Sediminicoccus rosea: one gene and its partner. The protein of the gene in region 2 interacts with the protein of the main gene of each other region in a pairwise test. Links are inferred from orthologs where the notes say so. Each region holds a gene or a part of one and is shown on either strand. Other genes may lie near its edges.

Region 1 (3,200 bases), 310 kb from region 2 along the record:
TGCTCGCGGGCCAGAACTACCGGCCCGATGATCCGGAGTTGCAGGCCGAGATGGCCGCGACCCTCGCTTGGCTTGGCCGCTACAACACCTCCCACAGCCTCACCGCCGAAGCCCGCCACGCCCTGCTGGCCGGGCGCCTCGGCGCCGTCGGCCCCGGCGCCGTCATCCGCCCGCCCTTCCATTGCGACTATGGCTTCAACATCCGGCTGGGCGCCGGCGCCTTCCTGAATTTCAACGTGGTGATCCTCGACGTGGTCGAGGTCACGATCGGCGACCGCGCACAGATCGGCCCTGCCGTGCAGATCTACGCGGCCGATCACCCGCGTGACGCCGCCACGCGTCGCGCCGGGCTGGAATTCGGCCGTCCGGTGCGGATCGGCGCCGATGCCTGGATCGGTGGCGGCGCCATCCTGCTGCCCGGCGTGACCATCGGCGAGGGCGCGGTCGTGGGTGCGGGCAGCGTGGTCACGCGCGACGTGGCGCCTGGCGCCATCGTCATGGGCAACCCTGCTCGCCCCCGCACCGGTTGACGCCGCCCCCGCTTCGGCGGCACACGCAATGCCATGCCCATCCCTCCGCAGATCCCGCAGCGCGAAGTCCTGGAGGCGCTGGTCCGCGCCACCCATGTCAGCTTCCTCGGCCGTTCGGTGGACCCCACCTGGCTTGCCGCCTTCACGGATGAGCTGGCGCGCCGCGGCGTCAATGAATCGCTGGATGAGGTCGTCACCGACTTCATCCGCATCATCTACACCAGCCCCGAGGCGCAGAACCGCCTGATGACGACGCTGGGCGGCCGCGGCATGGAGGCGATCATCGCCCCCGGCCTCGCCTCCCGTCCCTCGCCGCTCGCCTGCATCGGCGCCGGCTGCACGCCGCGCGTCGCCGGCATGCTCAAGCGCGCCGGGCTGCGCCGCTGGGCCGGCCCCTTCGACTGGATGACCATCCCGGCCGAGGCGGTGCGCGACGCCATCGTGGATGACTGCGCCGGCCTGCTCATGGCCTCCGAATACGAGCCCATCCCGATGGAGGAGCGCCCGCCCGAGAGCGACGGCCATCTCTGCCGCCACCTCCGCCTCTCCGAGCTCTATGGTGAGACGATCTTCCACCACTTCGACCCCTCGGACCCGACGGGCTATGCCACGCTGGAGCGCGCGACGCTGCGCTTCCGCGAGGCGCTGCGTGGCCTGCACGGCAAGATGCTGCTGCAAGTGGTGGAGGAGGACGCGAACAGCGTCGCCACCTTCGCCGACACGGCCGACATGCTGGACCGCTCGGCGCGCGGCGCGATCCTGGTGACGATCGCCCTGGTCGAGGGCGCGCCGCCCGGGCCTTTCCCGGAGATGGAGCTGGGCCAGACGCGCGGCGTGCACCGCTACCTGCGCGCTCGGGTGATCTCCGAGGCGCAAGGCATCGCCTTCAAGGACCCGCTGGACGAGATCGTCCTGCTGCGCGGCGCCCTGGCCGCGCCGCAGCTCGGCAAGTAGCTTGCCAGGGGCCGCAAGGCTCCCAGCCACCGGCACCCACCGAGGATCCGGGCCGAACCGGCCCGGCGGATCGCGTCAGCGACCGGAAGCCAGCCGCGCGGAACGCGCGTGACGTGCCGAAGACACGCCTCCCGCGTCACGCGGCTGAGGGAAGGATCAGGCCTCGGCCTTGGTCGCGATGCCCTTTTCCTTCAGCATCGCCTGCAGCTCGCCCGACTGGAACATCTCCATCACGATGTCGCAGCCGCCCACGAACTCGCCCTGCACATAGAGCTGCGGGATGGTCGGCCAGTTGGTGTAGGCCTTGATGCCCTCACGGATCTCCATGTCCTCCAGCACGTTCACGCCCTTGAAGGGCGCGCCCACATGGCTGAGGATCTGCACGACCCGGGCCGAGAAGCCGCACTGCGGAAAGACCGGCGTGCCCTTCATGTAGAGCACCACGGGGTTGGACTTGATGTCCGCCTCGATGCGGGCGGTGACGTCGTCGCTCATCCTGGAAGTTCCTTCTGGCAAGTGGTCGCGTTCAGTCGGGCGCGCTGGTCTGCAGCGCGAGGGCATGCAGCACGCCGCCCATCCGGCCCTGCAGCGCGGCATAGACGATCTGGTGCTGCTTGACGCGCGAGACGCCCCGGAAGCTCTCGGAGATGACCTTCGCGGCGTAGTGGTCGCCATCGCCGGCCAGGTCCTCGATCGTCACCTGGGCGTCGGGCAGGGCCGATTTGATCAGCGCCTCGATTTCGGCCGGTTGCATCGGCATGGTGTTCAGACCCCCCGGTTCACGCGTCTTGCATCAGTTTCGGCAGCGTCGCCTCATGCGCCGCCACCAGATTGGAGACCGATATGGTCCCCTTTCCGGCGAGAACCAAGTCCCCTCCCCCGGATTCTCCGAGCTTGCGCGCCGGCACCCCGGCCGCCTGCGCCGCCGCCAGGAAGGCCGCGCCGTCCCGCACGGCCACGACGTAGCGCGACTGGTCCTCGCCGAACCAGAAGCCGTGATCCCCCGTGGCCTCCAGCCTGGCGCCGACGCCCGAGGCCATGCACATCTCGGCCACCGTCACCAGCAGGCCGCCATCCGCGCAGTCATGGCAGGCGGCCACGGCGCCGGCCAGGATCTGCCCGCGCACGAAATCGCCGTTGCGGCGCTCGGCGGCCAGGTCCACCGGGGGCGGCGCCCCCTCCTCCCGGCCCGCGACCTCACGCAGCCAGAGGGACTGGCCGAGCCAGCCTTCCGTCTCGCCCACCAGGATGATCGCAGCCCCCTGCGGCATGGCGAGGCCCACCGCCTGGGCCACATCCTCCAGCACGCCCACGCCGCCGATGGCCGGCGTCGGCAGGATCGCGCGGCCTTCCGTCTCGTTGTAGAGCGAGACATTGCCGCTGATCACCGGGAAGTCGAGCGCGGTGCAGGCGGCGGCCATGCCGCGCACGGCCGAGGCGAACTGCCCCATGATCTCGGGCTTCTCGGGATTGCCGAAATTCATGTTGTCGGTGATGGCGCGCGGCAGGGCGCCGACGGCGGTGATGTTCCGCCAGGCCTCGGCCACCGCCTGCATCCCGCCCGCATGCGGGTCCGCCTGGCAATAGCGCGGCGTGCAATCCGTGGTCATGGCGAGCGCGCGGACATGATCCTCGATGCGGACCACGGCGGCATCCGCCTGGCCCGGGCGCTTGGCCGTCTGCCCGCCCACCTGGGCGTCATACTGGTCCCAGATC
Region 2 (3,142 bases):
GCGGTTCCGTGATGGACGTGTGACGAAAGCCCCTTCGCGCCCAAGGGGGCGTGAGTCAACCTGGGCGCAAGCGGGATGCAAAGGGAGGGATGGTGGGGGTAGTGGCAGGCCAACCCACCTTCCAAGCCTATCCGGCCGCACAGCGGCTGGCGCCGCCCAACTGGGCGGATGGCCCAGCGCCCCCGTGGCGCGGCGAAGCCAAGCGCGCGGAGCGCGCGCCCGGCGCTTGAGGGCGGCCCAACATCCTATCCGGCCGCACAGCGGCTGGCGCCGCCCAACTGACCTCCTGGCCCATCGCACCAGTGGCGCGGCGAAGCCAAGCCGCCGGAGGCGGCGCCCGGCGCTTGAGGGCGGAAAAAACCCCTGCCTCGCGCCGGGCTGATCCGCTCCTTATTCCGGCTGGAACCCCGAGGCGCGGACGATTGGCCCCCATTCCTCGCGCTCCTGGCGGATGCGCGCGGCGAAGGCGGCCGGGCTGGCCGAGGTGCCGACATTGAAGTCGAGCCGCTCCAGCGCGGCGCGCATCTCGGGCGTGTTGCCCACCTGGGTGATGGCGTTGAACAGGCCCTGCACCACCGGCGCCGGCGTGCCGGCGGGCAGCAGGGCACCGAACCACTCATCCTTCGTCAGCGCCGGATGGCCCAGTTCCTGGAAGGTCGGCACGTCGGGGAAGCGCGGGTTGCGCTGCGCGGAGGAGACGGCGAGCATCCGCAGCCCCACGCCGTTCTGCGGCGAGACATCGCCCAGCACGCCCATGAAGGCGTTGAGCCGGCCCGCGATCAGGTCCTGCACGGCGGGCACGGCGCCGCGATAGGGCACATGCGTCATGCGGATGCCGAGCGCCTGGGCCAGCATCAGCCCCATGAAATGCGGGCTGGCCCCGGCGGCGGGCGAGGCGAAGGGGATCTCGTTCGGCTGGGCCCGCGCCCAGGTGCCGAATTCGGCGAGCGTGCGGGCCGGGTGGTTCATCGGCACGCAGAAGGCAAACGGGAAGGTGCAGACGGTGCTGACGGGGATGAAGTCGGTCAGCGCGTCATAGCGCACGTCGCGCGGGAAGATGTGCGGCTGCAGCGTCAGCATGGAGGCGGGCGTCTGCAGGTAGGTGGTGCCGTCCTTGTCGGCGTCACGGACGAACTCGACGGCGATGCGCCCGGCGGCGCCCACGCGGCCCTCGACGATCAGGTTCGGCGCATAGACGCCGCGCAGCCGGTCGGCATAGAGGCGCGCCACGATGTCCGAGCTGCCGCCGGCCGGGAAGCCGATGACGATGCGGGCGTTGCGCGCCACGGTTTGGGCCTGCGCAAGGGCAGGGGTCGCGAGGGCGAGGCCCGCGCCCAGCAGGGCGCGGCGTTGCATCGGGATCATGGGCGCTTCTCCATCGGGCTTTTATGAATTGGGGTTTACCCAATCCCCGGGCCCGATGCGAGGGGTCAGGCGACCTCGGCCGGGGCGCGCAGGGTCAGGGCCAGGGCATGCAGGCCGCCGGCGAACTCGCTGGCCAGCGCCTCGTGCACGGCGCGGGAGCGCGCGACGCGGTTCATGCCGATGAAGGCCTCGCTGACCAGGAGGACACTGTAATGCGTCTCGCCCTCCGGCCGCGCGCCGGCATGGCCGGCATGGCGGTGGCTGTCATCCACCACCTCCAGGCGAAGGGGCGCGAAGCCCTGGGTCAGGGCGGCATGGATGCGTTCGGCGCGTGGGGACATCCGTGCAGAATCCCAGAGGACGGGGCGCTTGCCAAGTTGTTGTTAACTTGGTTGCCAACTTGGGGGGGCACACCCATAACGAGCCGATGGCACGGCGTGCGAGCTTCCAACCCCAGACCGACCCGAAGGCGCCGCCGCGGCCGTGCGCCGCGCCGGACTGCCCGGCGGCGGGCGAGTATCGCGCGCCCAAGGACCGGGCGCTGCGCGAGTATCTCTGGTTCTGCCTGGATCATGTCCGGCAATACAACGCCGGCTGGGATTTCTACCGCGGCATGGCGCCCTCCGACATCGAGAGCGCCATCCGGCTCGACACGGTGGGCGGGCGGCCGACCTGGCCGCTGGGGCGGTTGGGCGGCGTGCGGCTCGACCCCGAGCGCATGGCGGACCCGCTCGGCATCCTGCGCGACGCGGCCCCGCGGGAGAAGCGCCGCGCGCCCCCGCGGGCCGAGGCGCCACCCGAGCTGCGCGCGGCACTCGGCCTGCTCGAGCTGGATTGGCCGCTCGACCCCGCGACGCTGAAATCGCGCTACAAGGAACTGGCCAAGCGCTACCACCCCGACGCCAATGGTGGGGACCGCAGCGCGGAGGAGCGGCTGAAGGACATCAACCGCGCCTATTCCCTGCTGCGCCAGAAGATCGGCCGCGCCGAGCCCGCCCATGCGGGTTGACCCACGCCCCGGCGGTGCCCGGGTAGCCCAATCGCACGGGCTGCCCTAACATCATCCGGACCTGTAGATGCCCACCTCCATCCAACGAAGCGGAAGCGTGATGACCAAGCTGGCCCAGAGCGGCGATGTGAGCCCCACCTCAGCCATCAATATGCCCGACACCACCGTCAACGCGCGCGACGTCTTCGGCGTGGACATCGACATGCAGGTGCCCGCCTATTCGGTCCGCACCGAGCATGTGCCCGAGCTCGACCCCTCCTATCGCTTCGACCGTGAGACGACGCTCGCGATCCTGGCCGGCTTCGCGCACAACCGCCGCGTGATGATCCAGGGCTACCACGGCACGGGCAAGTCCACCCATATCGAGCAGGTGGCGGCGCGGCTGAACTGGCCCTGCATCCGCGTGAACCTGGACAGCCACATCAGCCGCATCGACCTGATCGGCAAGGACGCCATCGTCCTGAAGGATGGCAAGCAGATCACCGAATTCCGCGAGGGCATCCTGCCCTGGGCGCTGCAGCATCCCTGCGCGCTGGTCTTCGACGAGTACGACGCGGGCCGCCCGGACGTGATGTTCGTGATCCAGCGCGTGCTCGAGGTCGAGGGCAAGCTCACGCTGCTCGACCAGAACCGCGTGATCCGCCCGCACCCGATGTTCCGCCTCTTCGCCACCGCCAACACGGTGGGCCTGGGCGACACGACCGGCCTCTATCACGGCACGCAGCAGATCAACCAGGGCCAGATGGACCGCTGGAACATCGTGGCGAC

Evidence for each region.
Region 1: the proteins of R9Z33_RS04285 (region 2) and grxD interact in binary tests that used the Escherichia coli proteins (3 or more experiments, as listed by UniProt). The link is inferred for Sediminicoccus rosea from one-to-one orthologs.

Annotation. Positions count from the first base shown.
Region 1 is NZ_CP137852.1:601,135-604,334, reverse strand. The notes cover bases 311-3,200. They hold grxD (Grx4 family monothiol glutaredoxin), read right to left. Parts: upstream 1,980-3,200; coding sequence 1,641-1,979; downstream 311-1,640. Other genes in these bases: purL (phosphoribosylformylglycinamidine synthase subunit PurL), read right to left, coding at 2,264-3,200; R9Z33_RS02910 (BolA family protein), read right to left, coding at 2,011-2,244; R9Z33_RS02920 (DUF1796 family putative cysteine peptidase), read left to right, coding at 564-1,484; R9Z33_RS02925 (sugar O-acetyltransferase), read left to right, coding at 311-530. Also shown: more of R9Z33_RS02925, read left to right, coding at 1-310. UniProt on the Escherichia coli protein: Monothiol glutaredoxin involved in the biogenesis of iron-sulfur clusters.
Region 2 is NZ_CP137852.1:912,611-915,752, forward strand. What follows is about bases 69-2,900. They hold R9Z33_RS04285 (BolA family protein), read right to left. Parts: upstream 1,707-2,900; coding sequence 1,431-1,706; downstream 69-1,430. Other genes in these bases: R9Z33_RS04280 (tripartite tricarboxylate transporter substrate-binding protein), read right to left, coding at 391-1,365; R9Z33_RS04290 (J domain-containing protein), read left to right, coding at 1,793-2,374; cobS (cobaltochelatase subunit CobS), read left to right, coding at 2,475-2,900. Also shown: more of cobS, read left to right, coding at 2,901-3,142. UniProt on the Escherichia coli protein: Transcriptional regulator that plays an important role in general stress response. Has many effects on cell morphology, cell growth and cell division. Acts by regulating the transcription of many genes, including dacA (PBP-5), dacC (PBP-6), ampC and mreB.